Regions from separate parts of the Marichromatium purpuratum 984 genome, predicted to be linked through region 2. Evidence: predicted binding sites of a transcription regulator. Region 2 holds the regulator's gene; each other region holds the start of a gene.
What was found. Region 2 encodes sigma-54, which starts transcription at its own class of promoters, with help from an activator protein. Its sites were predicted from a motif close to TGGCANGNTNCNTGCTT; they were not measured.
Positions count from the first base shown of each region.

Region 1: the regulator sigma-54 is predicted to act here: its motif matches at 5,699-5,715, upstream of flgA (flagellar basal body P-ring formation chaperone FlgA).
Region 3: the regulator sigma-54 is predicted to act here: its motif matches at 3,258-3,274, upstream of MARPU_RS12430 (PEP-CTERM sorting domain-containing protein).
Region 4: the regulator sigma-54 is predicted to act here: its motif matches at 2,502-2,518, upstream of glnA (glutamate--ammonia ligase).

Region 1 is NZ_CP007031.1:1,539,564-1,547,233, reverse strand. Features, by position in the region: partial or broken gene MARPU_RS17885 (flagellar hook protein FlgE) at 1-576, opposite strand, end outside; partial or broken gene MARPU_RS17880 (flagellar hook-basal body complex protein) at 1,153-1,671, opposite strand; gene MARPU_RS07035 (flagellar hook assembly protein FlgD) at 1,733-2,413, opposite strand; gene flgC (flagellar basal body rod protein FlgC) at 2,424-2,843, opposite strand; gene flgB (flagellar basal body rod protein FlgB) at 2,847-3,251, opposite strand; gene MARPU_RS07020 (CheR family methyltransferase) at 3,657-4,469, opposite strand; gene MARPU_RS07015 (chemotaxis protein CheV) at 4,595-5,527, opposite strand; gene flgA (flagellar basal body P-ring formation chaperone FlgA) at 5,790-6,536, shown strand; gene flgM (flagellar biosynthesis anti-sigma factor FlgM) at 6,637-6,948, shown strand; gene MARPU_RS07000 (flagella synthesis protein FlgN) at 6,975-7,451, shown strand; gene MARPU_RS06995 (flagellar brake protein) at 7,494-7,670, shown strand, end outside.
Region 2 is NZ_CP007031.1:363,682-371,351, reverse strand. Features, by position in the region: gene MARPU_RS01700 (ABC transporter ATP-binding protein) at 1-732, opposite strand, end outside; gene MARPU_RS01695 (KpsF/GutQ family sugar-phosphate isomerase) at 1,148-2,167, shown strand; gene kdsC (3-deoxy-manno-octulosonate-8-phosphatase KdsC) at 2,260-2,781, shown strand; gene lptC (LPS export ABC transporter periplasmic protein LptC) at 2,778-3,374, shown strand; gene lptA (lipopolysaccharide transport periplasmic protein LptA) at 3,371-3,859, shown strand; gene lptB (LPS export ABC transporter ATP-binding protein) at 3,873-4,598, shown strand; gene MARPU_RS01670 (RNA polymerase factor sigma-54) at 4,780-6,252, shown strand; gene hpf (ribosome hibernation-promoting factor, HPF/YfiA family) at 6,288-6,635, shown strand; gene MARPU_RS01660 (PTS sugar transporter subunit IIA) at 6,924-7,382, shown strand; gene hprK (HPr(Ser) kinase/phosphatase) at 7,402-7,670, shown strand, end outside.
Region 3 is NZ_CP007031.1:2,863,627-2,871,296, forward strand. Features, by position in the region: gene MARPU_RS12420 (MFS transporter) at 1-1,094, opposite strand, end outside; gene MARPU_RS12425 (helix-turn-helix domain-containing protein) at 1,204-2,151, opposite strand; gene MARPU_RS12430 (PEP-CTERM sorting domain-containing protein) at 2,318-3,199, opposite strand; gene MARPU_RS12435 (LysR family transcriptional regulator) at 3,469-4,368, opposite strand; gene MARPU_RS12440 (MFS transporter) at 4,464-5,732, shown strand; gene MARPU_RS12445 (sll1863 family stress response protein) at 5,857-6,162, shown strand; gene MARPU_RS12450 (YgaP family membrane protein) at 6,333-6,533, opposite strand; partial or broken gene MARPU_RS12455 (IS701 family transposase) at 6,882-7,670, opposite strand, start outside.
Region 4 is NZ_CP007031.1:3,749,095-3,756,764, forward strand. Features, by position in the region: gene glnL (nitrogen regulation protein NR(II)) at 1-48, opposite strand, end outside; gene MARPU_RS16305 (DUF4124 domain-containing protein) at 173-694, opposite strand; gene glnA (glutamate--ammonia ligase) at 812-2,218, opposite strand; gene MARPU_RS16315 (cation diffusion facilitator family transporter) at 2,769-3,926, opposite strand; gene glyQ (glycine--tRNA ligase subunit alpha) at 4,625-5,530, shown strand; gene glyS (glycine--tRNA ligase subunit beta) at 5,542-7,623, shown strand; gene gmhB (D-glycero-beta-D-manno-heptose 1,7-bisphosphate 7-phosphatase) at 7,638-7,670, shown strand, end outside.

The sequences.
Region 1 (7,670 bases), 1.2 Mb from region 2:
GCCGGCGGCATAGGACTCCGCCCAGTTGTTGTCACCGAGCTGCAGCAGACCCTGCGGGTTGGTGAAGTTGGCCAGCGCCACCTGTCCCAGCGCCGCCGACTGGCCGTTGGTGTAGCGGGCGAACACCACACCCGATTGATCGACGTCGAAACCGACCAGACGCCCGGTGGTGAAGCCGTCCTGGTTGAGATCGTCGACCGAGTAGTCGGGGCCGAACTGGGTGATGTCGGAGAAGTCGATCGAGACCACCCCGGTGGCCTCGCCCGTGGCCGGGTCGATCTCACCGAGCAGACCGCCATTGACCGGGTCGTAGTTGGCAAGATCGAAGGTGAAGTCGGTCGCCGTGGTCGGACTGGTCATCACGCCGTTGGAGTCGAAGGTGAGCTTCACCGGGCCTTGCGGCTGCGGCGGCGACAGATTCGATCCGGAGAGATCGACATAGGCCTCCCACTCCAGGGTGTTCTCCGTCTTGACGAAGTACATGGTCGCGGTGCGCGGCGCGCCGAGCGAGTCATAGAGGGTCAGCGCGGTGGAGTACTGATAGGTCTCCGGATCGGTCTGGTCGAACTTCACCGGGGCCCCTGGCTCGAAGGTCACGCTGAACTCGTCACCGACATCGGGGGCGCCCGAGAGCGTCAGCTCCCAGCCGTTCTCGGAGATGACGTGCTGACCGCCGTTGACCGTGGCCAGAACCAGCTTGCCGTTGAGCAGATACTGTTCGTCACCGCCCGCATTCGGTCCCTGATAGACCAGGGTCGCCGGATCGAGGATGTCGGGGTCCGAGGAGTCGAGCACCGCCAGACTGCTCACGGTCACGGCGCTGGTGTTGGCGCTGCCCACAGTGGCCGTCGCCTCGGGCGCGGTCGAGAACTGATCACCGTCGGCGGGCGCGCCATACAGTTCCATCGCCCAGCCATTGAAGGTGATGGTGGTCTTGCCGTCACTGGTGACGACGTTCTCCGCCGCGATCGGGACCTGGGTACCGGTCCCGTCATCATAGGTGTACTGATCGTTGGTCGCGTCATAGGTGACGGTGAATGGTTTGAGATAGTTCGGATTGCTCGAATCGACCACATAGACCCGGGACTCGGTCACCGCACCGGTGTTGGCGGGGTCGGCCGTCACATTGATCACCCCCGCCTCCTCGTCGATGATCTGCTCGGCCTCGGAGCTGAGGTTGATCGACATGTCGACCTCCGAGGTCGAACGTGGCGGATTGTCGCCGAAGTCGAGCTGGAGGTCGCTCAACTGGCCGGTGCTGAAACCGGGGTCGGGGCTGTTTTCCTTGACCGGCGGGAACACCTGCAGACGCTGGCCGGCGCTGTTGACAACAAAGCCGTCGCGGTTGACCTGGAAGGCTCCGGCGCGGGTGTAGAGCTGCTCGCCGTTGTCGTTGAGCACGAAGAAGCCCTCACCGTTGATCGCGAGATCAAGCGCGTTGTCGGTGAAGTCGATGTTGCCCTGGCTGAACTGCTGGGTCACCGCCTCCAGACGTACGCCCGAACCGATGGCGGTCTTGGTGATGTCGCCGTAGGAGTTGGCGAAGACGTCGGCGAACTCGGCGCGCGACTCCTTGAAGCCGACGGTACCGGCGTTGGCGATGTTGTTACCCGTGACCTCGAGGTCGGCCGATGCGGCGTTCAGACCACTGAGTCCGATGCGAAAAGGCATGATGCGTCTCCTGAACTAGAGCTGATATCTGCGATGACGTCCCAGGGTCTACCGGCGCGCCTCAGCTGCCGATGCGGAACACACTGTTGAAGTCGACATTGCCGAGCCCCTGGACCTGAAGCACCAGGCCACTGTCCTCCCCACCCAGGGCGACGCTGTTGACCTCGCCACTGACCAGGGTGTAGAGCGCCTCGGTCCCCTCCCCGAGCATCGCCCTGGACTTGAACTCGTAGGTGCCGCTAGGCGCCTCCGTTCCGTCGTTCGTCAAGCCGTCCCAGGTGAAATCATGCAAGCCCGATGCCTGGGTCCCGAGATCCATCGAGCGCACCACCTGCCCCGCCTCGTTGTAGACATCGACCGTGACGCCAGTCCCGGAACTCGGCAGACTGATCGCCCCCGCCACCGTCTCCCCCGACTGGAACTCGAAGTCCTCGGCCGGCACCAACACATCGCGTCCGACCAGAGACGCGCCTTGCAGGGTTTGCCACTGACTGAACGACTGCGCCAGCGATTCGAAGGCCACGGTCAGCTCCTCGATACCCGTCACGGTGGAGAACTGCGCCAACTCACCGATGAACTCGCCGTTCTCCATCGGCTTGAGCGGGTCCTGGTTGGACAGCTGGGTGGTCATCAGCTTGAGGAAGTCCTCCTGGCCGAGCGAGTTGTCGATCGGTTCAGTCTTGGTGCTCTCGTAACTGTTGAGTCCCAGACCAGTGATCACATCGGTATTGATTTCACTCATGGCGAGACTCCTAGCTCTGACCGATGCGCAGGGTGCGCTGCAACAACTGGCGCGAGGTGTTCATCACCTCGACATTGGCCTCGTAGCTGCGCGAGGCCGACATCATGTTGGCCATCTCCTCGACGACACTGATCGCCGGGCGGAACACATAGCCCTCGTCATTGGCCTGCGGGTGGTTGGGTTCGTAGTTGGGGATCGGCTCGGCAGTGGAATCGACGATATCGGCCACCCGCACCGGACGGGCCGCGCCCGTGGGGTCGCTGCGATCGAGCAGGGTCTGGAAGAGCACCTGCTTCGACTTGTAGGTCTCCTCCGGCGAACTTGCCGCGGTGTTGGCGTTGGCCAGATTGGAGGCGACGGTATTCAGTCGCACCGACTGCGCGGTCAGCGCCGAGGCCGAGGTGTTGAAGACACTGAATAGGGTGCTCATGCCTTACTCCTTGCGTAGTGCGGAGCGGATGCCGGAAACCCGACGATTGAGGAACTCGAGACTGCTCTGGAACTGCATGGCGTTCTCGGCGAAGGCGGCGCGCTCGAACTGCGGATCGACAGTGTTGCCGTCGAGCGCCGGTTGCGACGGGATGCGATAGAGCGGCGCCATCGCCGAGTCCAGATCCGCACGCGGCAGCGGCAGATGGCCCTGCTGGGTCTGCTCCAGCCGCAACAGATCATCACGCTCGACCTGGGTGGCGAGCGCAGACCTGAAATCGATGTCCTGTGCCTTGTAGTTGGGGGTATCGGCGTTGGCGAGGTTCGAGGCCAGCAGCTCCAGACGCTGGGCCCGCACCTGTACCGCCGCGGGCTGGATCCCCAGTGCCTTGTCGAGTGAAAGACTCATATGGAACACGCCTATGGCATTGACTTGCCGAAGTCAATGCAAACATCGAGCCAACTTGGAGACTGGAGACTGGAGACTGGAGACTGGAGACTGGAGACTGGAGACTGGAGACTGGAGACTGGAGACTGGAGACTGGAGACTGGAGACTGGAGACTGGAGACTGGAGACTGGAGACTGGAGACTGGAGACTGGAGACTGGAGACTGGAGACTGGAGACTGGAGACTGGAGACTGGAGACTGGAGACTGGAGACTGGAGACTGGAGACTGGAGACTGGAGACTGGAGACTGGAGACTGGAGACTGGAGACTAGAGGCTGGAGGCTGGAGGCTGGAGGCTGGAGGCTAGAGGCTGGAGGCGACCCCGCCGCGGCCAAGCAGGAGCGCGAACGGGGTCGGGGTGGGACGCTAACGACGCCTAAGCACGGCGCCCTTTGGTGTGCGAACCATCTCGAAGGCACTGGTGTAGGAACCGACCGATTCGGAGGCCCCGACGAAGAGATAGCCGCCGGGTTCCATCTGCCTGGCAATGCCGTCAAAAACTCGACGCTTGGTCTCGGCCGAAAAATAGATCAGCACGTTGCGACAGAAGACGATCTCGAACTTGCCGAGCGCGGCATAGGATTCCATCAGGTTGAGCTTCTGGAAGCGCACCCGACGCTGGATATCGGGCTTGATCCGATGCCCCTCCTTCACCGTCTCGAAGAAGCGATCGCGGCGCTCCTTGCTCAGGCCGCGCACGATCCCCAACCCGTCGTAGACACCGGCACGCGCCTCGGCGAGCACGGTATCGGAGAGGTCGGTGCCAAGCACGCTGGTCTGGATGTTCTTCGGCGGAAAGCTCTGCTCCCACTCGGCCAGCACCATGGCGATACTGTAGGGCTCCTGCCCACTCGAGCAGGCCGCCGACCAGATGCGGATCGGGCGTTTTTTCTCGGCCAGCTCGGGAAGGACCTCGTGGCGCAGGATCTCGAACGGATAGACGTCGCGAAACCAGGAGGTCTCGTTGGTCGTCATCGCGTCGATCACGCGTGACTTGAGCGTCGGATCCGCAGAGCGGCGCAGCGCGCGCAGCAGCTCCTCGACACTGGAGAAGGAGAACTCACCGAGCAGGCGTGAGAGCCGGCTGGAGACGAGATACTGACGATTCTCGCCCAGCACCAAGCCACAGCACTCGGAGAGAAAGCGCGAGAATTCTGCGTAGTCTTGCGGATCTATCACGACAGACCTCTGGCCAAACGTCCGTTCGCACCCGCCATGCACTGGCGCAGGACCACGCTGATCGAATCACTCAATGGAATACTCACACTTTCTATGCATCAGGAAGACTGTAAGGACCATCCCGCTCAGGAGCCGTCCGCGGGTCGACCACCATGCTTCATCACCATCGCAGCCAACTCGTCTGGATCGAACTTCGGCAGGAAGTCATCGGCCCCGGCGCGCTTGACCATATCGGCGTTGAACTGCCCGCTCAGCGAGGAGTGCAACACCACTGGCAGATCCTTGAGCTTGCTATTGTCGCGGATCTTGCGGGTCAGGGTATAGCCGTCCATGCGCGGCATCTCGATGTCGGAGATCACCATCTCGATGGTCTCCGAGACATCGCCAGTCTCGGCCAGCTCCTCAAGGAAGTCGAGCGCGGCGCGACCATCGGAGCGGGTCTCGACCTGGAACCCGATCTCGCCAATGGCGCGCTCGATCTGCTTGCGCGCGACCATCGAATCGTCGACCACCAGGATCGATTTGTGGTGATCGATGTGCTCGGCACGCTCAAGGGTGGTCTCTGAAACGTCCTCCTTGAGCTGGTTGATGGCGGCGAACACCCGCTCGACATCGATGATCTGCACCAGCCGCCCCTCGACCTCGGTGACCGCCACCAGGTAGCTCTCTTGCTCGGTGCCTCGCGGCGGCGGCTTCACCGTTTCCCAGTTGACGTTGACGATACGATCCACAGCCGAGACCCAGAAGCCCTGCACTGAGCGGTTGAACTCGGTGACGATCACCTTGGCATCGGTATCATCTCCCGGCCGGTCGACGAAGCCGATGGCCTGCGCCAAATCGATGATCGAGACCGTGCGGTCACGGATCGTCGCCACGCCGCGCACGATCGCGCTCGCCCCGGGCAGTTGCTGCAGCTTAGGGCGCGCGATCACCTCGCGGACCTTGAACACGTTGATCCCGAACGTCTGGTCGCCGCCGAGGTGGAACAGCAGCAACTCCATGCGATTCTGCCCCACCATGCGGGTACGTTGATCGACGTCGTCAATAAACTGACTCATCTACCACCTCCAAGTCGAGGCCCGCCGGCCCGGGTGCTCATGCCTGAGCATGATAGCCTAAGCTGACGGGCTTCATGAATGAATTCGGCCCCTTCGCCCGTTTGTCTCCACCTCTCCGGGGCGTCATGCCCCGATGATGCCTCGCGATCGATTCTGCCCCGGACCAGGCTCCGGCGCGATTTCTGCATGCAATCGCATATCGGACAACCGGCCCCTTCGCGCGCCGCCACTCCCGCCAGCATCAACTTCAGCGGTGACCCCCATGCAACCACCCACCACGATCGACAACCCGACACAGCACACCACCGGCCTGGCGATCGCCCTCGCCTGCACTCTCTGCCTGCTGTGCTCGGCGCCGACCAGCCAAGCCGGCGAGATCGAGTCGATCGAACGCCTCCGCGATACCGTGGCCACCTATCTCTCGGCGATCACCCAAACAACAGGCACGGACGAGATCGAGGTTCTAGTCGGCCAGATCGACGCCCGCCTGCGGCTGGCGCGGTGTGATCGCACGCCGAGCGCCAGTCTCGCCCCCGGCGCCCGCACCAGCGGCCCGACCACCGTCAACCTGCGCTGCTCCGAACCCGTGCAATGGTCGATCTTCGTCCCCGCTCGCATCGAGCGCCACACCCGAGTCGTGGTCGTCGCCAGACCGATCGCCCGCGAGCAGCGTATCCAGGCATCCGACCTGCGACGTGAACGTCAGGAGGTCTCGAGCCTGAGCGGTGGTTTCTTCAAGGACCCGAACGCCGTGATCGGCATGGAGGCGCGACGCGCGCTCACCCCGGGGCAGGTCATCACCAGCGCTCATGTCGCCCCGCGCAAGCTTGTCGAGCGCGGACAGCTGGTCACCATCTATTCGGGAAGCGGCGGCCTGATGGTCCGAATGTCCGGCGAGGCGCTTGAGGATGGAGCAGCGGGCGAACGCATCCGCGTGCGTAACCGCTCCTCGCGCCGGATCGTCGAAGGCTATGTGGAACCCTCTGGGCATATCCACGTACCATTGTAGCCATATGATGGGGCTGCGACGGACACACGACAATGGACTACAGTTTCCTGGTCGACGGCCGTTACCAACAGTGAGCCCACGTCGATCGGAAGCAACGCCAATGGACATCAAGAACCTCACCACGACCGCGTTTCGCACCGAAGGCAACAACTCCGCCGGCAGCGGCGTGCGCGGTGGCGCCAAGGCGCCTGAGGGCGAGGCCCAGGCACGCCCGGGCGGCGAGGGTGGGGAGACGGTCACGCTGACCTCTGCGGCCAAGAGCATGAGTGCATCGCGTGGCGAGTCGGCCGAGCCGCCGATCGACGAGGCCAAGGTCGCGCAGATCAAGCAGGCCATCGCCGAGGGCCGCTATCCGATCGACAACCAGCAGCTCGCCGACAGCATCATCGAGTTCGAGCAACTGCTGGCCTGAATCACCGCCTGACTTGAGGTTGGCCCATGGAGCACACCGGTCCCTTCGCCCACTCGCTCGAAACAGCGATCGCCCTGGCGACCCGTCTGGAGCAGGCGTTGCTCGACGAGACCCGGGCGATCGAGTTGCGCGATCCCGACGAGTTGCAGCGCGTCGTCGCCGGCAAGCAGCAGCTGGCCGACCAGCTCGAGGAGGAAACGCTGCGCATGAAGCAGTGGGTCGAGGACACCGGCTACACCTTCGACGCCCAGGGCGTAGAGCGGTTGCTCGAGCGTGTCGATCCACGACGCGACCTCACCCCGCGCTGGGATGCGCTGCGGGGCTACGTGGTGCGCTGCGACCAACTCAACCGCACCAATGCCACGCTGATCAATCGCGACCGCAAGCGCGTCACTCTGTCGCTGCGCATCCTCCGCGGCGAGGACCCCAACGCCACCACCTACGACCCGCGCGGCCAGGCCAACAACGGCACGTCACACAGCCGTACCATCAGCCGCGCCTGACGGCGTCGGCCCCGTCCTGGCAACTATAGATCGAGCAGCACCATGGCCGCAGAAGAGCTGATCACCAACCCCGGACGGATCTCGACCATCCTCAGCGACATGAACCACCGGCTGCTGGTGGTCAACGTCCGCCTCGACCCCGACGGTCCACTGTTCGCCTCCTCGCTGATCCGCCTCGAGAGCGAACAGCGCACACTGTTTCTCGACGAACTCCACCCC
Region 2 (7,670 bases):
CAGATAGACATGATCGGCAATCCGCGTGGTCTCGGCCACATCGTGCGACACCAGCACGCTAGTGAGGTTCGCCGCGTCGTTGAGCTGGCGGATCAGCGACACCAGCGCGCCCATGGAGATCGGGTCCTGGCCGGTGAAGGGCTCGTCGTAGAGGATCATCTCGGGGTCGAGCGCGATCGCCCGCGCCAGCGCTACCCGACGCGCCATGCCGCCGGACAGCTCGCTCGGCATCAGCGCGCGCGCGCCGCGCAGCCCCACCGCCTCGAGCTTCAGCAATACCAGCTTACGCAGCAGCGAAGGCGAGAGGTCGGTGTGCTCGCGCAGCGGATAGGCGACGTTATCGAAGACGTTGAGATCGGTCAGCAGCGCCCCGCTCTGGAACAGCATGCCCATACGCCGGCGCAATCGATAGAGCGCACTCTTGTCGAGCTCGTGCACCGCCACACCGCCGACCTCGACGCGACCGGCGTCAGGACGCAGTTGTCCGGTGATCAGTTTGAGCAGCGTGGTCTTGCCGGTCCCGCTCGGTCCCATCACCGCAGTCACGGCGCCGCGACGGATGTCGAGATCGAGCCCGTCGAAGATGACCCGCTCGCCGCGGCGGAAGCTCAGGTCGCGGACCCGCACCAGCACATCGTCGGTGGCGGATGCCCGCGCGGCTTCATCGGTGCCCGCAGACGCGTCCTCGACCCGGACGCCCGGCGCGCCGCCTGGGCCCTGGCTTGGCATCATGGTGAAATGTCGCTATCGACGCATCGGTCGGCCAAAGCAGGCAATTCTCGCGGCCCCGGCGCGGGGCGTCAAGCAAAGGGCCAGCGACCGAGAAGATTGAACCGCCAAGCCGCGAAGGGCGCAAAGAAGAGGTAGAGTCTCCAGCGACCAGCCTCCAGTCGCCAGTGGGTGTGCGTCCTCGACAACAGCACGGCCTGCCATCACCATTGGCGCCGGCGCTTGAGGACACCTGACCACGGGCCGCTGGTCGCCGACCACTTGAACACCTTTGCGCTCTTTGCGGCTTGGCGGTTCAATCCTGGCGGCTGGCGGCTGGCGGCAGCCCCTCGCCCACTCGCCCAATGCGACATGTCCGCGTGGCATGGTGTATTTTTCCTGGTTTGACCGACCACTCATCGGCTCCATCCCCGAGACCATGACCGAACGACGACAACTCGGCGCCCGTCTGGCGCCGCTCGATGCCGGCGAGCACGATCGCATCATCGATCTCGCCCGCGCCGTTCTCGACACCGAGGCCCAGGCGATCACGGCGCTCGCCGCACGGATCGACACCCCATTCGTCACCGCCTGTCGCTACATGCTCGCCTGCGCCGGGCGCATCGTGGTCACCGGGATGGGCAAGTCGGGACACATCGGCGGCAAGATCGCCGCCACCCTGGCGAGCACCGGCAGCCCGGCCTTCTTCGTCCACCCCGGCGAGGCCAGCCACGGTGACCTGGGCATGATCACCCCGCTCGACGTGGTGGTGGCGATCTCCAACTCCGGCGAGACCGCCGAGGTGCTCACCATCCTGCCGGTGCTCAAGCGGCTCGGGGTGCCGATGATCGCGATGACCGGGCGGCGCGACTCGACCCTGGCGCGCGAGGCCGACGTCCATCTCGATGTCACCGTCTCGGCCGAGGCCTGCCCGCTCGGCCTGGCGCCGACCACCAGCACCACCGCGACGCTGGCGATGGGGGATGCGCTCGCCGTGGCGCTGCTCGAGGCGCGCGGCTTCACCGCCGAGGACTTCGCCCGCTCGCACCCGGCCGGGAGCCTGGGGCGACGCCTGCTGCTGCACGTCGACGACATCATGCATCGCGACGAGCGGGTCCCCCGCGTCGGTCGCGAGGCGAGCCTGCTGGCCACCCTCGAGGAGATCTCGCGCAAGGGGCTGGGGATGAGCGCGGTGGTCGACGACGACGGGCGGCTGTGCGGCATCTTCACCGACGGCGACCTGCGCCGTGCGCTCGATCGCGGCGTCGACGTCCACCACACCCGGATCGAGACGGTGATGACCCGCGACTGTGTCACCATCTCCCCCGGCGCGCTCGCCGCCGAGGCGCTGCAGCTGATGGAGGCGCGCTCGATCAACGCGCTGCTGGCGCTCGACGGCGAGCGCCGCCCGGTCGGCGCACTCAACATGCACGACCTGTTGCGCGCGGGCGTGGTCTGAAACCGACCCCGCTAGTCAAAACCGCCCGCGCACCGGACAATGCGCCGCACAGGGGCCCGCCCCTTCTTCCCCACCAAGGAGTCACCAGGGAGATGCAAGAGATCCGCAACCGCGCCGCCGCCATTCGTCTGGCGATCTTCGACGTCGACGGCGTACTCACCGACGGCAGCCTCTATCTCGGCGACGACGGTCAGGAATACAAGGCGTTCAACGCCCGCGACGGTCACGGCATGGTGATGTTGCGCGAGTCCGGCGTGACCCTCGCGGTGATCACCGGGCGCAGCTCGCGGGTGGTCACCATGCGGATGAAGGGGTTGGGGGTGAACCACGTCTACCAGGGCCAGCGCGACAAGCTCGCCGCCTATCTCGAGCTGCGCGAGCGGCTGGGGGTCGAGGATGCCGCCGTGGCCTATCTCGGCGACGACGTCATCGACCTGCCGGTGATGCGCCAGGTCGGGCTGGCCGCGGCGGTGGCCGACGCCCACCCGATGGTGCGCGCCGAGGCGCACTGGCACACCACGGCGCACGGCGGGCGCGGCGCCGCACGCGAGTTCTGCGAGCTGATCATGGACGCCCAGGGGACGCTGGCGCGACTGGCCGGACAGCGTCCATGAGCACCCGCGCGCACTGGCCGCTGCGCTACTACCTGCTCGCCGCCTTCTTCGCCCTCAGCGGGCTCGCGGGCTGGTGGCAGGTCCAGCGCATCGACCAGCCGCAGGGACCGGCCACCGTACGCCCCCGCGTCCCCGACTACGTGGTCCACGCGTTCACCGCGCTCGAGACCGACACCAGCGGCGCGCCGAGCCGACGCCTGAGCGCAACCGAGTTGCGTCAGTTCGTCGCCGAGGATCTCTCCGAGCTCGACCGCCCACACATGCAGCTGTTCCAGTCCGACGGACCGCCGTGGCGCGCGCGCGCCGAGCACGGGCTGGTGCTCGAGGGCGGCGCGGAGGTGCGGCTCACCGGCGACGTCCATCTCGAGCGCGACGCCACCGCCGAGGCCCCACCCGCGCACATCGAAACCGAACAGCTCAACGTCTGGCACCAGCGCGCCTATGCCCGTACCGACCTGCCGGTGCGGGTGGCCAGCGGCGAGGACTGGCTGAGCGCCACCGGCATGCAGCTGTGGTACGACGAGCCGGCGCGCGCCACCTTCCACGGTCGCACCCGGATGCTGCTCGCCCCGACCCAGGAGACCCAACCATGAGCCGTCCACTGCGCCTGCTGGCACTGTTGCTGTTGTTCGGCTGGAACCCGGCCAACGCGCTCGATGACGACCCCCAGCAACCGATGTATATCGAGGCCGACGACGTCGAGGTACGCGAGGCCGAGGGCACCAGCATCTATGTCGGCAACGTCGAGGTCACCCAGGGCAGCATGCGCCTGCACGCCGATCACATGACCGTCTATCACCGCGAGGACCGCCGCCCGCGCCAGATCATCGCCATCGGCACCCCGGCGCGCTTCCGTCAACTGCTCGAGGACGACCAGGGCGAGGTCCGCGCCTTCGCCAGACGCATGGAGTTCGACACCGACCGCGACGAGCTGGTGCTGATCGACGAGGCGGTACTGATCCAGGGCGAGGACCGCGTCGCCAGCGAGCGCATCGTCTACGACCGTGCCCGCGAACACTTCCGTGCCGGTGGCAGCGGTCGGGTGCGGATCACCATCACCCCCGAGGAGGAGTCATGACAGGGGTCGACGGATGAGCGTACTGCGCGCCGAACAGCTCAAGAAACGTTATCGCAGCCGCGAGGTCCTGCGGGGAGTGAGCGTCGAGGTCGAGGCCGGCGAGGTGGTCGGGCTGCTCGGCCCCAACGGCGCCGGCAAGACCACCTGCTTCTATCTCATCGTCGGGCTGATCCCGGCTGACCAGGGGCGCATCACCCTCGACGAGCACGACATCACGCTGATGCCAATGCATGCGCGCGCGCGCGCCGGACTGAGCTATCTGGCGCAGGAGCCCTCGGTGTTTCGCAAGCTCAGCGCGCGCGACAACATCCTCGCGATCCTCGAGACCCGCGGCGACCTCGACCGCGAGCAGCGCGAGCAGCGTTGCGAGCAGCTGCTCGAGGAGCTCGGCATCGCCCATATCGGCGAGTCGCTGGCACTCAGCCTCTCCGGCGGCGAGCGTCGGCGTCTCGAGATCGCCCGCGCGCTGGCCGTCGACCCCAAGGTGATGCTGCTCGACGAGCCCTTCGCCGGCGTCGACCCGATCGCCGTGGGCGACATCAAGGCGATCGTCTCGCACCTGCGCGAGCGCGGCATCGGCGTGTTGATCACCGATCACAACGTGCGCGAGACGCTCGACATCTGCGATCGCGGCTACATCATCAGTAATGGCGAGGTGATCGCCGCCGGTCGCCCCGACGAGCTGCTCGCCAACCAGCAGGTACGCGACGTCTATCTCGGTGCCGACTTCGCCATGTAGCATGTAGGCAGCAGCATCCGCGCCCCGCTGCTACATATTGGGGGTAAGATGAAGACCATCGCGTCCCGGCAGGGGACGCGCTTGACGTGACTCAGGCACCTTTGTTGCCACCCGACCTATAATCGTCATAGGACGGTCATCGACCCGGCATAGAGACAGACGCAAGACGCATCGGCGATCCATGAAGCAAACCATCCAGCTTCGCCTCGGCCAACACCTGACGATGACGCCCCAGCTGCAGCAGGCGATTCGCCTCCTGCAGCTGTCGACGCTCGAGCTGCAGAAGGAGATCCAGGAGGCGCTGGACTCCAACCTGATGCTCGAGGAGGCCGAGGAGGCCGACCGCTTCGCCGCCAACGGTGAGGACAGTGGCAATGGCGCACACGAGTCTCCGCCCAGCGATGAGCAGGGCAGCGCCGAGCGTGAGCTCCAGGGCGAGACCAACGAGATCCCCGATGAGCTCCCGGTCGACACCCAGTGGGCCGATGTCTACGACGGCTATCTACCGCCGAGCATCCAGGGCAGCGCCGAGAACGCCGACTTCGACCCCTTCCTCCACCAGAGCCGCCCCCAGACCCTGCACGATCACCTCATCTGGCAGCTCAACCTCATCCGACTGAGCGAGCGCGACGAGATGATCGCCGAGGCGGTGATCGACGCCATCGACGCGCGCGGCTATCTTCGGGCCGATCTCGACGAGCTGCTGGCCACCATCGGCGACGATCAGATCAGTCTCGAGGAGATCGCCACCATGGTGCACCGGGTGCAGTCGTTCGATCCCCCGGGGGTCGGCGCCCGCGATCTCGCCGAGTGCCTGCAGATCCAGCTGCGTCAGCTCCCCGCCGAGACCCCGCAGCGCGACCTCGCGCTGGCGATCTGTCGCGACGGCTTCGAGCACCTGCCGCGCAAGGACATCGCCGCGCTGATGCGCCGCTTCAAGCAGACCGAGCCCGAGATTCGTGGTGCACTCACGCTGATCTGCCAGCTCAACCCGCACCCCGGCGACTTGATCGCGCAGGAGCCCCCGGAGTACGTTGTACCCGACATCTTCGTGCGCAGACAGAATGGTCGCTGGTCGGTGGAACTCAACCCGGAATCCACACCCAAACTGAGGGTGAACGCGGACTACGCCAGACTGATCCGGCGCGCCGACACCAGCAGCGACAGCGTCACCATGCGCAACCACCTGCAGGAGGCGCGCTGGTTCATCAAGAGCCTGGCGAGCCGTAACGACACCGTGCTGCGGGTGGGCGCCAAGATCGTGGAGATGCAGCAGGCGTTCTTCGAGCACGGCGAGGAGGCGATGCGGCCGATGGTGCTGCGCGACGTCGCCGAGGCGCTCGAGCTGCACGAGTCGACCGTCTCCCGGGTCACCACGCAGAAATACATGCATACGCCGAGGGGCACCCTGGAGTTCAAGTACTTCTTCTCGTCCCACGTCAGCACCACTTCTGGTGGGGAGTGTTCATCAACGGCGATCCGCGCGCTCATTCGTAAGCTGATCGCCGCCGAACCCGCCAGAAAACCCTTGAGCGACAGCAAGATCGCGGCCGAACTGGCCGATCGCGGCATCCAGGTCGCGCGTCGAACCGTCGCCAAGTACCGCGAGGCCATGGGTATTCCAGCCTCGAACGAGCGCAAACGCCTGGCATGAGCAGGCTGTTTGGAACCCCTGTAAGGAGTCCAATGATGCAAATCAATCTGACGGGTCATCACGTCGACATCACCGAGGCACTGCGCGACTACGTCGACAGCAAATTCGCACGCCTGGCGCGTCACTTCGACCACGTCACCAATGCCCACGTCATTCTCAGTGTGGAAAAGCTCGACCAGAAGGCCGAGGCGACGCTACACATCAATGGTGGGAAGCTCTTCGCCGACTCCGTGCATGAAGACATGTATGCCGCGATCGACGGCCTGACCGACAAGCTCGATCGCCAGATCCTGCGCCACAAGGAGAAGAAGAACGACTATCGCAGCGCACCCGGCCCGAAGGCGGCCGATGCCGAGGCCGACGTCGAGGCCGATACCGAATAGCCCGGCAACGGCCTGATGGCCCATGCGTCGGCGGGGCGTCGGGGACACCCGACACCCGCCGGACCGACGCACCGACACCTCGAACGGATCCGTGACCGCGCCGTTCGGGGTGTTTTGCATTGAGACCCTGAGATCCGAGCCGATATCGACACCTGCCGGCTCCGACGACTCGAAGGACACCCAGACCCCATGACCACGACCACGCGCCCCGATCACCCGCCGGTATGGACACCGGACACCGTCGCCGCCCAGCGCCCCTGTCCCTGCGACCACCAGGAGCCTTGACCGATGTTCAGTCCAGACCTGATCAGCGAGGCCCGAGTCAGCTGCGGTGCCGAGATCGCCAGCAAGAAGCGGCTGCTCGAGACGCTCGCCGAGCTGCTGGCCAACGACCACCCCCGTCTCAACACCGAACTCGTCTTCGAGCGTCTGCTCGAGCGCGAGCGACTCGGCAGCACCGGACTCGGTCACGGTGTGGCGCTGCCGCACGCCCGCATCAAGGAGATCAACGAGGTGCTTGGGGCCTTCGTCAGCACCAGCACCGGGGTCGACTATGACGCGATCGACGGCGAGCCGGTCGATCTCGCCTTCGCCCTGCTGGTCCCGGAGAGCGCCACCGAGGAACACCTCCAGCTGCTCGCCCGGCTCGCCGGCATGTTCAGTGACCCGACCACCCGCGCCGCGCTGCGCGAAGCCCGCTCGGCGGCGACCGTGTTGCAACTGATCGAGACGAACGAGGCGCGCTAGCGCCACGCCGGCCTGGGCCATGCTCGACAGCCTCCAGTCACTCCTCGAACAGACCGGCCCGCGGCTGCAGCTGCGCTGGCTCAACGGCGAGCCCGAGCAAGGCTCCCCGCTGCGCCGGCCCGAGCGTGCACGCTCGCGCGAGTCGCTGATCGGCTCGCTCAACTGCATCCACCCCAACTGTCTGCAGGTGATCGGCCGCGCCGAACAGCGCTACCTCCAGGCACTGGGCCGCACCGCCTTCGAGGAAACCCTCGAACAACTCTTCGCCGAGCAGCCGGCAGCAATCCT
Region 3 (7,670 bases), 1.3 Mb from region 2:
AGCGGGTCGAGCTGGTGCAGCGCGGCGCCGGACACCGGCCCCAGGGTCATTCCCAGCCCCTGCACCATGACATTGATCCCGGCCACCCGGGCCTGCGCCAGTGGCCCCGCGCCGAGACTGAGCCCGGCGAGATTGCCCGGCAACAGCAGCCCGAATCCGGCGCCGAGCAGTGCCATGCCCAGTGCCAGCCAGCGCGGATCGGGGGCCAGCGCGGTCAGCGTCAGCGCGCCGAGCGCGAGCAGCGCACCGCCGCGCAACAGCCAGGTCGGCGACCACTGCAGCCGCCGCACGAGCAGCCCCTGCACCAGCACCATCGCCGCCATGGTCGACATCATCAGCAGACCGGCACGAGCGATCGACTCACCCGCCGTCAGGCCGTGCAGGTCCTGCAGGCGCAACGCCGTCACCTGTTGCAGCAGGCTGTAGACACTCAACCCCAGCAGGGTGACCAGCAGATGGGGCCAGAGCCGCCGCCACGGCAGCGGCGCGACATCCTGCCCGCGCGCGTTCGGGCGCCCCGGCGCGGTCTCGGCGAGTCGCCAGGCAAGCAGCAGCCAGGCCACCCCGGCGACCGCCCCGACCAGCAGGAAGGCGCTCACCGCGTCGCGCCCACCGATACGCCACGCCAGGGCGCCACCGAGGATGGTCCCCAGCCCGAAGGCCGCGCCCATCAACCCCATGCCACCGGCACGTCGCTCGGCGCTGGTGAGATCGGCGAGCACCGCCTGAGCCGCGGGCATCACTCCGCCGCTCATCAACGCCTGAACCAACCGCAGCGCCAGCACGGCACCGAACAGCCCCAGCGCCGAGACCGCGCCGCCGCGCCAGAGATCGACCAGCAGCGCGAAACCGAGTGGGAACAAGGCCGCGGCCAGCAGCCCGATCAGCAGCACCGGGCGTCGGCCCCAGCGCTCACAGACACGCCCCCACAGCGGCGCGACGAGCATCAACGCGAACGCCGAGAGACTGAGCAGCGCGCCGGTCTGCAAGTCGCTCCAGCCGATCTCGCGCCCCAGCGCAGGAAGCATGATCAACAACGAGGCATGGGCCAAGGCATTGGCCACCAGCCCGAGAAAGAGTACGTGAGTCGTCATTCGCCACCACGACATCGAGTGAAAGGGTCATGGCAGCAGTCTGCCCGGCACGACGAGGCACGGCTGTCAGATGGCGAGCATGGGATATCGAGCGCTGAACGCGAGGCCCTCAGCGCGTGCGCCGACAGGCTCCCGGCGTCTCGCCGAAGCGCGCGCGAAAGCTCGCGCTGAAGTGACTGGCACTGCTGAAACCGCAACCGAGGGCGATCTCGGTGAGACTGAGTTCGGGTGATTCACGCACCAGCCGCCGCGCGCGCAACAGCCGCTGCTCGCGTAGCCAGGAGAAGACCGTCTGTCCGTGCGCCCGCCGAAAACAGCGGTTGAGCCGACTGTGGCTCATCCCCGCCTCGGCGGCGAGCGCGGCGAGCGTGGGGGGTGCGAAGGGGTCCTGCCGCAACCGCTCGACGACGCGTGCAACGCCACGTCGCTCGGCACGGGTTAGCTCAGCGTCCAGGGTCACCGATGCGGACTCAGCCAAGGGTTCGAGCCAGCGCCCCAGCAGCTCCAGCGCACGCCCTTGGGCGCGCAATCGCGCCAGCGGCGAGTCCAGCGGATCGGCGACCAGCTCGCCGACCCAGGCGCGGGTCGACAGCGCGCGCGCCAGTCGCCTGGGCCCCTGACCGGCGAGCGCCGCGACATCCTCCAGCCCGGAGGTCGCAAAGCGCAGCAGGAAGATCTCGACGACCTCATCACCCGGGGTGCTGCGCTCTACCGGGGCGTGATCGGCGGGCAGCAGCCAGACATCACCCGCGACAATGCGCGCCGACCCGCCCGGGCGCTCGAAACGGCTGACACCACTCAGCCCGAAGGCCAGCATCAGGCTCGGGGGCGTCGGCTCGATCAGGGTACGCAACGGACGGCGCAGCGCGATCCGGCTGTGGGTGAAGGCGATCCCTTCGGCGACCCGGGCGAGACGGAAGCAGGCCTCACCGCCAGCCAGCCCCACCCGGCTGCAGCGCCAGCCACCGTCGCGCGGGGCCAGGGCATCGAGCTGCCTCGCCCCGACCCGCCACAACTCGGGGACATCGCTGGCGCAGTGGGAACGGATCGCGGACATTGGCTGGCACCTCGTGAAAACCCGGATTGCGACCGGGGACAACGAACGACTGCCAGATTATAAATAAAAACGATTATCGATTGCTTTTCAGTCGGCTTGTTTCCTGCCCGCATACCACAAGACACCGGGGTGTCAGCTGACCCCCCGGTGTCGTCAGCCACTCACCTCAGGCCGCGTCGTGACGCCGCCGCACCCGCGCCAGACCGATCAGACCGGCGCCGAGCAACGCCAACGCACCGGGCTCGGGGATGCTGATGGTGTCACCCTGCAGCTCGGCGGTCGAGACACGGGCGAAGAAGACGTCGGCTCCTCCCGCCAGATCAACCGTGAATTGCGAGCTTGCGGTGTAGGAGAAATCGAACGGCGTACCGGCCAGTGTCGTGAGGGGATCGGTATCGAAATAGTCCTGAGCCAAGCCCCCGGTGACGTGCATCGCAGAACCGGCATTACTGAACAGCATGCCCGCGGCGAAGAGCTGACCGCTGAAGGAAATCGACTCGAAGGTCCCCTCCAGGAACAGTGTGCCATCGGCGGCCTCGTACATCTCGTCCGGGTCGGCCTCGAAGTCGTTGTTGGCGTTGAAGTTCCGGCTGTGATCGACCCAGATCCTGAAGTACGACTGGCTCCAGTCGACCGTATAGGTGGTGGGATCGAGGAAGTCACCGCCACCGGGCGTGTTCTCGACGAACTCGATGCCGCCGAACTCATAGGTCAGCTCACAGCCCGGGCAGAAGTCCGCCGGATGGGTCTCGGGGTTCGGCTGGCCGGTCTGGTCGTTGGCGTCGTTGAAGTTGTTGATCTTGCCGCCGCCGTAGAGATAGTTGCCGAACATCATCGAGGTGGCGTTGGAGGCGTTGATGCCCACCAGGCTCCCCATGTCGTAGCCGGTGTTGGTGCTCTGGAACCACTGGGTGAAGTTACTATCCATCTTCATGTCGAGCGGCGAATCCGGGTCCCACAATACCCCGCCGACATTGATGACATCAGCGCCGGCAAGCGGTGACATCATGATCGCCGCACCGAACAGCGCGCTTTTCCGAGTCAACATGATCCATCTCCCTGTATCGCTTTAAGACGAAGGGGCTACTCCACCCCGCAGACGGCCGAAGCGAAAAGCAGGCCATGCCCGACAACCATTTGAAAGAAAAGGAAAAGACGAGACACTGCCGAAATCGCGAAACAAAAAAACACTATTCGTGTAAAAAAGATCGACGTTTTCACCACCGCGGCCCCACCCTGGGACCCAAAACCTCGGTGCGACAGGACCCGCCGGCGCGATAGGCCCGGAACCTGTGGCCAGCACCGTCAAGAATTCCGTCACCTCGCCCCATCGCCATGCCATGCGGTTTGCTCTCGCATGAAGTCGAGGAAGGCGCGATCGGCACGCGAGAGATAGCCACCGCTCTGCCACGCCAGCGAGAAATCGAGATGAACCGGCGTGGCGAAGGGGATCGCCACCAACTCGGGATCGTGGGTCTGCTCGCTGACCATGCGCAGCACGCAGGTGATGCCGAAACCCTGACGGACGATGGTCTCGGCGAGCGGGATGAGGTTGGTCTCGAAGGCGATACGCGGCTCGACCCCGAGCGCGGCGGCATGACGATCGATGAACTCGCGCAGGAAGTAACCGCTACGTGCGACTACCAGATCGTGTTCGAACAAGGTTGCAAAGTCGACGTATTCAACCGCCGCCAGGGGATGCGAGCGTCCGACGTGCACCACCACCTCCTCGCGCAGGAAGGGATGGGTCTCGAGACCGTCGAGTTCGGCGTCGCTGGTCACCACCCCGAGATCCAGCACCCCGGCGCGGATCATGTCCAGCAGACTCCGGGTACCGGCTTCCTGCACCGACAGCCGCAATCCCGGATGATGATGCTTGAAGGCCATCAGCAACGGCGGGAAGAAGTAGGACCCGAGGATGCTCGGCAAACCGATACGCACCTCGCCCTTGAGCAGTCCGCGCAGCTCGCGCATCTGCAGCTCTGCGGCCTCGGCACGTTCGAGCAAGGCCCGGGCGTGCCCGGCCAGTACCTCGCCCTCGCTGGTCGGTGTGACCCGACGCGCTCCCCGGTGCAACAGCTCCAGCTCGAGCGTGCGCTCGAGCTTGCGGATGGCGATGCTCAGCGCCGGCTGAGCGATACCGAGCCGAACGGCGGCAGCGGTGAAGCCACCGGCCTCGACCACGGCGAGAAAGTAACGCAGCTGCTTCAAATCCATATCGATTTCAAATCGATCGAATATCTTAAATTTATTTTATTTATAGATCATGGCGTTCATACAATGAACCCACGCCCCATCTATTCAGGATTCCAATGAGCCCCCCGATCACCGCACGCACCCCGGCCTTCTGGCGCGCGACCCTGGCACTCTGTCTCAGCTCGATCGCCATCTTCGCCAACCTCTATGCCCCGCAACCGCTGCTGCCGCTGCTGCGCAGCGATCTCGGCATCTCGGAACTGGAGGCCAGTCTGACCGTCTCGGTCTCCACCTTCACCCTGGGGTTGTCGCTGCTGCTCTTCGGACCGCTCTCCGATGCCGTCGGTCGACGCGCGATCATGTTCACCACCCTGGCGCTGGCGACCGCCTGCGCGCTCGCCCTCGCCCTCGCCCCGGACTTCGGCACCCTGCTCGCGCTGCGCGCACTGCAGGGCTTCTTCCTCGGTGGCGTGCCGGCGCTGGCGCTGGCTTATCTCGGCGACGAATTCGACCACGAGGCGCTGCTGCTGGCCGTCGGCATCTATATCGGTGGCAATTCGATCGGCGGCATCGCCGGGCGTCTGCTCAGTGGCGCGAGCGCCGCCGAGTGGGGCTGGCAGGCGAGCTTCCTCACCGCCGGGTTGCTCAGCCTCGCGGTGCTGATCGCCTCCCTCATCCTGCTGCCGCCCTCGCGCCGCTTCCAGCCCAAGCCGCCGCGACCGCGCGCCATGGTCGCCGACCTCGCGCTGCACCTGCGCAACCCGAGCATCCTCGGCGCCTACCTCATCGGCGGGCTCAACTTCATGGTGTTCATCAACCTCTACAGCTATGTCACCTTTCTACTGAGCGCCCCGCCCTACCATCTCTCGCCGATGTGGCTGGGGATGCTGTTTCTCACCTATCTCTCCGGCACCGTCGCCGCCAGCTTCTCCGGCCGATTGGCGCGCGGGCGCTCGCAACCGCTGGCGATGGCCGCCGGCACCCTGCTGCTGCTCGGCGGCACCCTGCTGACCCTGGTGCCGCATCTGGTGGCGATCATCGGCGGGCTGCTGATCAATGCCGTCGGCTTCTTCTTCGCCCACTCCCAGGCGGCAAGCTGGGTCAGCCACAAGGCCACCCGGGCACGCGCCAGCGCCTCCTCGCTGTATCTGGTGTTCTACTACACCGGGGCGAGCCTCGGCGGCTTCTATCTCGCGCCTTACTGGCACTGGGCGGACTGGCCAGGGGTGGTGCTGGGCGCGGTGCTGGCGCTGGTGCTCACCCTAGGCCTCGCACTCTGGCTGCATGCCCGCGAGCACGGTCAGACGCAGATCTGCCCCTGGTGGCAACGACTCGCCGGCGCCTGTCGTGAACCGGCCCTCCCGGCCGATACCGGCGGACACTGACCCGCGCCCATCAGGGCGTGTGCTCGAGTCTTGCACAGCCGCCTCAGCCGACCCACTGTCGAACTGGGACGGCGCGGGCATGAGTCCGCGACCGGGTTTGCAGACAGCGACGGGAGAGATACCGATGCCGACCAAAGACGACTATCTCAGCCACCTCAAGCAACAGCTCGACGCGTGGAAAGACGACCTCGAGCAACTGCAGGAAAAGGCCACCCAGACCTCGGGCGAGGCACGCGAGCGCGTGCAGCAGCAGATCGACGAGCTGCGCGCACAATGGGAGGCCGGACACGAGAAACGCGAGCGGATTCGCGAGGAGGCTGACGAGCGCTGGGAGGAGATCCGCGAGGACGCGGAGGAGAAGTGGGACGAACTCAAGCGCGGCGCCCGCGACACACTCTCGCGCATCCGCGCACACTTCGACGACAAATGAAGATGGGGCTTGTGCCCCAAGGGTCAGCCGAGCACAGAGTCGGCGCGCATCGATGACGCCGTGATCGGCGACTCCGGGCGTCGCTCCTTGGGGCGACGCCCGGATCCGGCCCGCAGGCCGGGTCGTTCCAGACGCCGACAGAGCGAACCCGGACCCGGTGCGAGAGCGCCTTACTCCTCGCCTTCCTTGCAGGTGTTGATATGGAAGGGCACATAGGCCAGACAGGTGCCGAGGAAACCGGTCGCGAGCACCACCAGACCGATGGCACTGAAAATCCAGCTACCGCTGGCAATACCACCGAACACCAACACGCCGCCGGCGGCGAAACGGACGTGACGGTCGGTCTTACCAACATTCCTGGGCAGGTTCATCGCTTCAACGCCTGTGTTGCGGACTCCGACGAGCCGAATGCGGGAGGGCGTACGACCAGCCCTCCGGCCGACCCTGCTCCGCGACGAGGACCACAGCCCCGAGGTCCGCGACCTTAGTGGTCATCCCTGCACCACCACAGCACTGACTGTGCGGCCATTATAGACCCACACCTACTACTACTACAGCCGCACATCTTCACGGCGGCCCAGCCCCTCGCGCTCGATAATGACAGATCCTGGCCCGCGCCTGATGTCGTCGTCGCCAATCCGACCAGGCGATGACAGCATCAGGCGGGGCGCGTTCGCGCCACAACAGCGCCTCGAGCAGGCGCCGGATCTCAGGAGCGGTCAGTGCGATCCGCCCAGCGACAGCGCCCCCTTTTTCGCCCGCCGTTGCAGCACGACGAGGCAGGCATGGGCCAGCAGCGCAAGGGTGATATGGCGATGCCAAGCCGGCCAGCGGCGCACCTCATATTCGTCGAGCCCGCACTGCTGCTTGGCCAGCTCGAAGCCGACCTCGATCGCCCAGCGCTGCCCGGCGACCTTGGCCAGGCGCTCGAGTGTGGCCTCGGCGCGGGGCGCGAAGGCGATGTAGTAGGCCCGCTCCTCGGGGCGGTTGCAGTTGCGCCGCACCACCAGCCAATGCCCCCAGGCGCGCTCCTCGGCGCTGAGCTGCAGGCGCCACAGCGGCACCCAGGCCCACTCGAAGGTGCGCGCGCCCTTGCTCCCGGCGCCGACGGCGTGGCGCTGCCAGGCCGTCTCTGGCAGCGCCTTGGCCAGTGCCGCGACACGATGGGTCTGCGGGCCATCGAACCACACCGGTTCATTGCCCGCCACGGCGAGCACGAAGGGCTGTTGGCGCGCCTCGAGCCACAGGCGCAGCTTGCGATCCTTACCGTAGACGGCATCGCCCGTCACCCAGCCACAAGGTACCCCGGCATCGAGTGCGCGCTCGAGCATCGTACGCGCCAGGGGCTGGTTTGGTCTGGAAGCGGCGTGCCTGCTCCGGGACGCCGGCCTCGGCGCAGCGTGCGGGGTCATTCGCCCAACATTTGGGCAGGTACAGCGCCCGATCGATGAAGGCCGCGCCGTGCCGGCTGGCGTAACACAGAAACACCCCGATCTGACTGTTCTCGA
Region 4 (7,670 bases), 390 kb from region 2:
GAGGATCGTCCGCTCCAGCGAGCGCTTACCGGTGGTTTGAGCTGTCATGGTCCATTTGTACGACTGAATGAGGTCATCCGAGACCGGAAGACGAGACAGGGCCTCCTGTCGTCGAGGAAAAGACTAGCAAGAGACAGGCCAGCACAGCCACATCAGCTGCGGGGAGGAGTGCTCAGAGTTCGCCGGGCGACGCGGCGCGACGCAGCTCGAAGCGGTGTGTCGGGGCGCGGGCGACCAACGCACCCTGCTCGTCACGGATCAGCGCACCAAGACGATGGGGACCGAAGGCCACGCCGTCGAGGGCGAAGCGGGTGGCGCCAGCCTCGATCACCGTCTCGAGCCCATCGAGCACCATCACCAGCCGATGCCCTGGCTGCAGCGTGGGTTCGAGCCCGAGTTCGACGGCGAAGCGATCCTCGCCGCGCATCAACACCGCCTCGTCGACGGGGGAGAGGATCTCGAAGCGCGTATAGGGACCGGAGAAGGGATCGATGGCAGGGGTCGGATCGACGGGGCTGTCGGCGAGACCCGAGGCCGGGGCGTCGACATGGAGATCGAGTCGCTCGGCGGCGGCGGCGGCGGGCCGATCGGAGAAATGCACCCGCCCGTCGGCATCGACCCAGCGATAGACGCCGGCCTGGACAATGAGGCAGGGGAGCAGCAACAGCGGGAGGAGCAGTGCCGACCGAATCATGGCCGAAGCATAGTCCAGCGTTGGGGGGCGCTCAAGCGGGGGGTGCCTGGACGCTGGTGGCGCATCCCTGCGCCGAGGTTGCGACCGCGCGGGATCCCGCGCGGTCGCGACAGCCGATCAGAGGCTGTAGTACATGTCGAACTCGACCGGGTGGGTGGTCATCCGCATGCGGGTGACCTCGTCCATCTTGAGGTTGATGTAGCTGTCGATCAGGTCATCGGTGAACACGCCGCCGACGGTGAGGAACTCACGGTCACGGTCGAGGTTGTCGAGCGCCATCTCCAGCGAGGAGGCGACGGTCGGGATGGCCTTGGCCTCTTCACGCGGCAGATCGTAGAGATCCTTGTCCATGGCATCGCCGGGGTGGATCTTGTTCATGATGCCGTCGAGACCGGCGAGCATCATCGCCGAGAAGGCGAGATAGGGATTGCCGGTGGGATCGGGGAAGCGCACCTCGATGCGACGGCCCTTGGGGCTGGCGCAGTGCGGGATGCGGATCGAGGCCGAGCGGTTGCGCGCCGAGTAGGCGAGCATCACCGGGGCCTCGAAGCCGGGGACCAGACGCTTGTAGGAGTTGGTCGAGGCGTTGGTCAGGGCATTGAGCGCACGCGCGTGCTTGATGATGCCGCCGATGTAGTAGAGGGCCATGTCGGACAGGCCGCCGTACTTGTCGCCGGCGAACAGGTTCTGACCGTCTTTGGCGAGCGACTGGTGCACATGCATGCCGCTGCCGTTGTCGCCGACCAGCGGCTTGGGCATGAAGGTCGCGGTCTTGCCGTAGGCGTGGGCGACGTTGTGCACCACGTACTTGAGGATCTGGTTGGCGTCGGCACGCTTGACCAGAGTGTCGAACTTGGTGCCGATCTCACACTGGCCGGCGGTGGCGACTTCGTGGTGGTGCACCTCGACGCCGACGCCCATCTCCTCGAGGGTCAGACACATGGCCGCACGCAGATCGTTGAGCGAGTCGACCGGGGGCACCGGGAAGTAGCCGCCCTTGACCTTCGGGCGGTGACCCATGTTGCCGTCGCCGAACACCCGCTCGGAGTTCCAGCCGGCCTCCTCGGAGTCGATCTTGTAGAAGGCGCCGCTCATGTCTGCGCCCCAGCGCACGTCGTCGAGCACGAAGAACTCGGGCTCGGGACCGAAGAAGGCGGTGTCGGCGATGCCGGTGGACTTCAGATAGGCCTCGGCGCGCTTGGCCACCGAGCGCGGATCACGCTCGTAGCCGATCATGGTGTCAGGCTCGAGGATGTCACAACGGATGATGAGGGTGCTCTCCTCGGCGAAGGGGTCCATCACCGCAGTCGTGGGGTCGGGCATCAGCACCATGTCCGAGGCCTCGATACCCTTCCAGCCCGCGATCGAGGAGCCGTCGAACATCTTGCCTTCCTTGAAGGCGTCCTCGTCGATCATGCTCGTCGGCATGGAGACATGCTGCTCCTTGCCGCGGGTATCGGTAAAGCGCAGATCCACGAAGGTCACTTCGTTGTCTTTCATCATCTTCATGACATCAGTGGTCATTCGAACGTCTCCAATGCTGAGTGCTGTGTTCTAGATACGGATAAGGCGTTGTCGGCCGAGCAATGCACAAGGCTTGCGCTGGCGTATCAGCGCTCGCACCATCCGGCGCAGCAGCCTAACAGGTCATCGATCGTGCCGCACGACCTGCCGTCCGGGCCGGCAGGCGATGCAGAATTCTGGTTGACCCGGTTGAAGGTCCGGGCTCGGGTCCACGACAAGGACCGCCATCGCGACCGTTCCGCCGGACGACGGGATGATCCTCGCCATCCGATGCCAATCAGGCATGCAACGAGCAAGCCAGAATTTTGAGCGCCCTTGATGAGATCCACCCCAGGTCCCGGTCGCGACGAACACGCGACGAGACGTTGGGATGTACAAACAAGACCTTGGCGACGGCAGGGTTGTGAAATCACCCACTACGGAGGCGGCATCACCTCGGTGGATAGGGGGGGCACCGGGAGCGAGATGCGCACAATCGAGGCGCTCTCACAAGGGAGAGGTGCACCAAAAAAGATCATCAGGCCGCTTTACGCACCAAAATAGGGCAAAATCAGTCACCAAAGAAGACTCGCACCCCCCGGAACAGCGGGTCGTCGGCAAGCGCATCGGCCAGACGTGCGCGCAGTCGCTCGGCATCGGCCCCCTGGCGCAGACAGGCGGCGAGCGGGAAGTACACCTCGATGTCGATGGCACCGTCGAGATAGTGCAACAACACCCGCTGACGCTCGTTGGCCTCGGGGATCGCAGACCAGGCCGAGGCCAGGCGCGCCAGTGCCTCGGCACGCAGCGGCAGCAAGTAACAGGCCGAGAGGTGCTCGTCGTCCTCGGGGTCGATGTGCACGGTGACATCGGCGATCTCGTCGATCTCGCGCTTGAGCCGACGCTCGACCAGGACGCTGATCATGTGACCTTCGGAGACACTGACGTAGGGATCGACCAGCACATGCACGTCGACCGACGCCTGCCCTCCGAGACGGCGGGTGCGCAACATATGGATATCGCGCACGCCGCCGACCGAGCGGATGGTCTGCCTGACCGCGTTGAGCTGATCGCCCTGCAGGCCGGTGTCGACCAGCTCGCTGGCCGCCTCCCAACCGAGTTCCCAGGCGATCTTGGCGATCATCAGCGCCACCATCACCGCAGCGATGGCATCGAGATAGGGCAGCCCGGCCATGGTGCCGGCGATCCCCACCAGCACCACCACCGAGGAGACCGAGTCGGAGCGATGGTGCCAGGCATTGGCGCGCAACAGATCCGAACGCACCCGCTTGGCATGGGCCAGGGTCCACCAGTAGAGCCACTCCTTGACCAGGATCGAGACCAGGGTGGCGCCGAGCGCGATGAGATCGGGACGCAGCAGCTCCTCGGGGCTGAACAGCCGCTCGACCGCGTCCCAACCGATACCGATGGCCACCGCCAGCAGCAAAAACCCGAGCGCGAGGGTGGCAACCGTCTCGTAGCGCGCATGTCCGTAGGGGTGCTCCTGATCCGGTCCCTGATGGGCCTGACGCCCGGCGATCAGCACCAGGGCGTCGGAGAGCAGATCGGAGAGCGAATGCAGACCGTCGGCGACCAGCGCCTGCGAGTGACCGAGCCAACCGGCGACGATCTTCACCGCAGCCAGCACCAGATTGAGCACGGCCCCGACCACGGCGGTCCGGGTCACGGCCTCGCGACGGGCATCGGCGCTGTGTTGATCAAGGGTCACGACTAGGGGCTTCCACAGGTTGCGCCGACCGGGTCCGGGCCGACGGCGCTCCAGTATAAGCGACAGCGGCGGATCGCATCAGCTTCCAGCGGCCAGCTGACAGCCGCCAGCGGGAAGGGATGGCGTTCATGGCCCAAGGTTGGCCGATCAGATCAATGTCCAACCCACGGCCTCCAGCAGGGAGGACAGGTTCGAGTCACCGGGGAGGCCACGCTCTTACCCCTAGCGGCTAACGGCTAGCCATCGATGACTGGTGGCTGGCGGCTGGCGACTGATGGCTGGCGACTGATGGCTGATGGCTGATGGCTGATGGCTGATGGCTGATGGCTGATGGCTGATGGCTGGTGGCTGGTGGCTGGTGGCTGGCGGCTGATGGCTGGCGGCTGACGGCTGACGGCTGGCGACTGATGGCTGGCGACTGATGGCTGATGGCTGATGGCTGGCGGCTGGCGGCTGATGGCTGATGGCTGATGGCTGGTGGCTGGTGGCTGGTGGCTGATGGCTGATGGCTGATGGCTGATGGCTGGCGGCTGGCGGCTGATGGCTGATGGCTGGCGGCTGGCGGCTGGCGGCTGATGGCTGGCGGCTGATGGCTGGCGGCTGGTCGCTGCCCCCGACCAACCCCATTGGCGCGCCAGCGACCCGAGCCGATATAATTGCGCGTTTACGTCAACCGCCCCGATCCCAAGGAGCCCGCCTTGACTCTCCAATCCGAGGACCTCTCGACCTTCCAGGGCCTGATCTTCGCGCTCGAACGCTACTGGGCCGATCTCGGGTGCGTCGTCGTCCAACCCTATGACATGGAAGTGGGCGCGGGCACCTTCCACCCCTCCACCTTCCTCCGCTCGATCGGTCCCGAGCCGTGGCGCAGCGCCTATGTGCAGCCCTCGCGTCGCCCCACCGACGGGCGCTATGGCGAGAATCCCAACCGGCTGCAGCACTACTACCAGTTCCAGGTCGCACTCAAGCCCTCGCCGGAGAACATCCAGGAACTCTATCTCGACTCGCTGCGCCGACTCGGCATCGACCCGCTGGAGCACGACATCCGCTTCGTCGAGGACAACTGGGAATCGCCCACGCTGGGTGCCTGGGGACTCGGCTGGGAGGTCTGGCTCAACGGCATGGAGGTGACCCAGTTCACCTACTTCCAGCAGGTCGGCGGCCTCGACTGCCGCCCGGTCACCGGCGAGATCACCTACGGGCTCGAGCGCATCGCCATGTACCTGCAGGGCGTCGAGAGCGTCTATGACCTGGTGTGGAGCCGCACCCCGGCGGGCACTGTCACCTATGGCGACGTCTTCCACCAGAACGAGGTCGAGCAGTCGACCTACAACTTCGAGATCGCCGACACCGACGCGCTGTTCGCCCAGTTCGACACCTGCGAGCGGGTCAGCACCCAGCTCATCGAGCGCGGACTGCCGCTGCCGGCCTACGAGCAGATGCTCAAGGCCTCGCATACCTTCAACCTGCTCGACGCCCGCGGGGCGATCTCGGTGACCGAGCGCCAGCGCTTCATCCTGCGGGTGCGCACGCTGTCGCGGGCAGTCGCCAAGACCTATTACGAGAGCCGGGAGGCGCTTGGCTTCCCGATGCTGGCACAGTGAGGGAGAGAACATTGGACGCACCCACTGATCTGCTGATCGAGATCGGCACCGAGGAACTCCCCCCGCTGGCGCTGCCGCGCCTGTCGCAGGCCTTCGTCGAGGGCGTGGCGCGCGAGCTGCGCGAGCGCAGCATCGACTTCACCACCATCGCGCCCTTCGCCGCACCGCGCCGCCTGGCGATGCTGGTGCGCGGCATCGCCACCCGCCAGCCCGACCAGCAGCAGGTGCGCCGCGGCCCGGCGCTCCGGGCCGCCTTCGACGACAGCGGCGCGCCGACCAAGGCCGCGCAGGGCTTCGCCCGCTCCTGCGGCGTCGAGGTCGAGGCGCTGGAGCGCGAGGAGACGCCCAAGGGCACCTGGCTGGTACACCGCTCGACCCTCGCCGGTCGCGCCACCGCCGAGCTGATCCCCGAGATCGTCGAGGCCGCGCTCGCCACCCTGCCGATCCCGCGGCGGATGCGCTGGGGTGCGGGCGAGGCCGAGTTCGTGCGTCCCGTGCACTGGGTTTGCCTGCTGCTCGGTGAGCAGCCGGTCGCCGGCCGGGTGCTCGGCATCGAGGCCGGCACCAGCACCCGCGGTCACCGCTTCCATCACCCCGAGCCGATCGAACTCACCCGCGCCGACGATTACGCCGAGCAGCTGCGCACCACCGGTCGGGTCGAGCCCGACTTCGCCCAGCGCCGCGAGCAGGTGCGCGTCGGCGTCACCGCCCTGGCCGAGGCCGAGGGGCTGCGCGCGCGCATCGATCCCGAGCTGCTCGACGAGGTCTGCGCCCTGGTCGAGTGGCCGCAGCCGGTGCTCGGTCGTTTCGAGGAGCGCTTCCTGGAGATTCCCCCGGAGGTGCTGATCGAGACCATGCAGAGCAACCAGAAGTACTTCCCGGTGGAGGACGCCGAGGGTCGTCTACAGGCCTGCTTCATCACCGTCGCCAACGTCGTCAGTCGCGCTCCCGAGAAGGTGCGTGCCGGTAACGAGCGGGTGATCCGTCCGCGCTTCGCCGACGCCGCCTTCTTCTGGGAGCAGGACCTCAAGCAGCCGCTCGAGGCCTTCGCCGGCAAGCTCGAACGGGTGGTGTTCCAGGACAAGCTCGGCACCCTGGCCGAGAAGAGCGCGCGCGTGGCGCGGCTCGGGCGCGCCCTGGCCGCGCCGCTCGGCGGCGACCCGGCACTGATCGAGCGTGCCGCGCGGTTGGCCAAGTGCGACCTGGTCACCAGCATGGTCTACGAATTCACCAGCCTGCAGGGCACCATGGGCCGCTACTATGCCGAGCGCGCCGGCGAGGACCCCTGTGTCAGCGCCGCCATCGAGCAGCAGTACCTGCCGCGCTTCGCCGGCGACGCCCTGCCCGAAGGGCTGTGCGGCCGCGCCCTGGCGCTCGCCGACCGGCTCGACACCCTGGTCGGCATCTTCGGCATCGGGCTGCGCCCGACCGGCACCAAGGACCCCTACGCGCTGCGTCGGGCCTCGATCGCGGTGCTGCGCATCCTCATCGAGACCCCGCTCGACCTCGACCTGGAGGCGCTGCTGGAGCAGGCCGCCGCCGGCTACCCCGAGGGGCTGCTCGGCGCCGAGGTGGTCGGCGAGGTGCGCGACTACATGCTCGAGCGGCTGCGCGGCTACTACGAGGAGCAAGGCGTCGGCGCCGATGTCGTCGAGGCGGTGCTCGGCGCCGGTGGCGCCAACCCCTGGGAACTCGACCGCCGCATCGCTGCGGTCGCGGCCTTCCGCGAACTGCCCCAGGCCGCCTCGCTGGCCGCGGCCAACAAGCGCATCCACAACATCCTGGCAAAGAACGCCGAGGCCGTCGGCGAGGCCGGGGCGGTCGACAGCGGGTTGCTCGAGGATGCGGCCGAGCGGCGTCTCGCCGAGCGCGTCGCCGCGCTCGGCGAGACGGTCGCACCACTGGTCGCCAGCCGTGACTACGGCCGCGTGCTCGCCACCCTGGCCGAACTCGGCGGTGACGTTGACGCCTTCTTCGATCAGGTGATGGTGATGGCCGAGGACCCGGCGGTGCGCACCAACCGCATCCGTCTGCTGCAGTCGCTCGGCGCGCTGTTCATGCAGGTCGCCGACATCTCGCGGCTGCAGCACTGAGCGCCCGACCCGGCATGACCGAACGGCTGGTCGTCCTCGACCGCGAC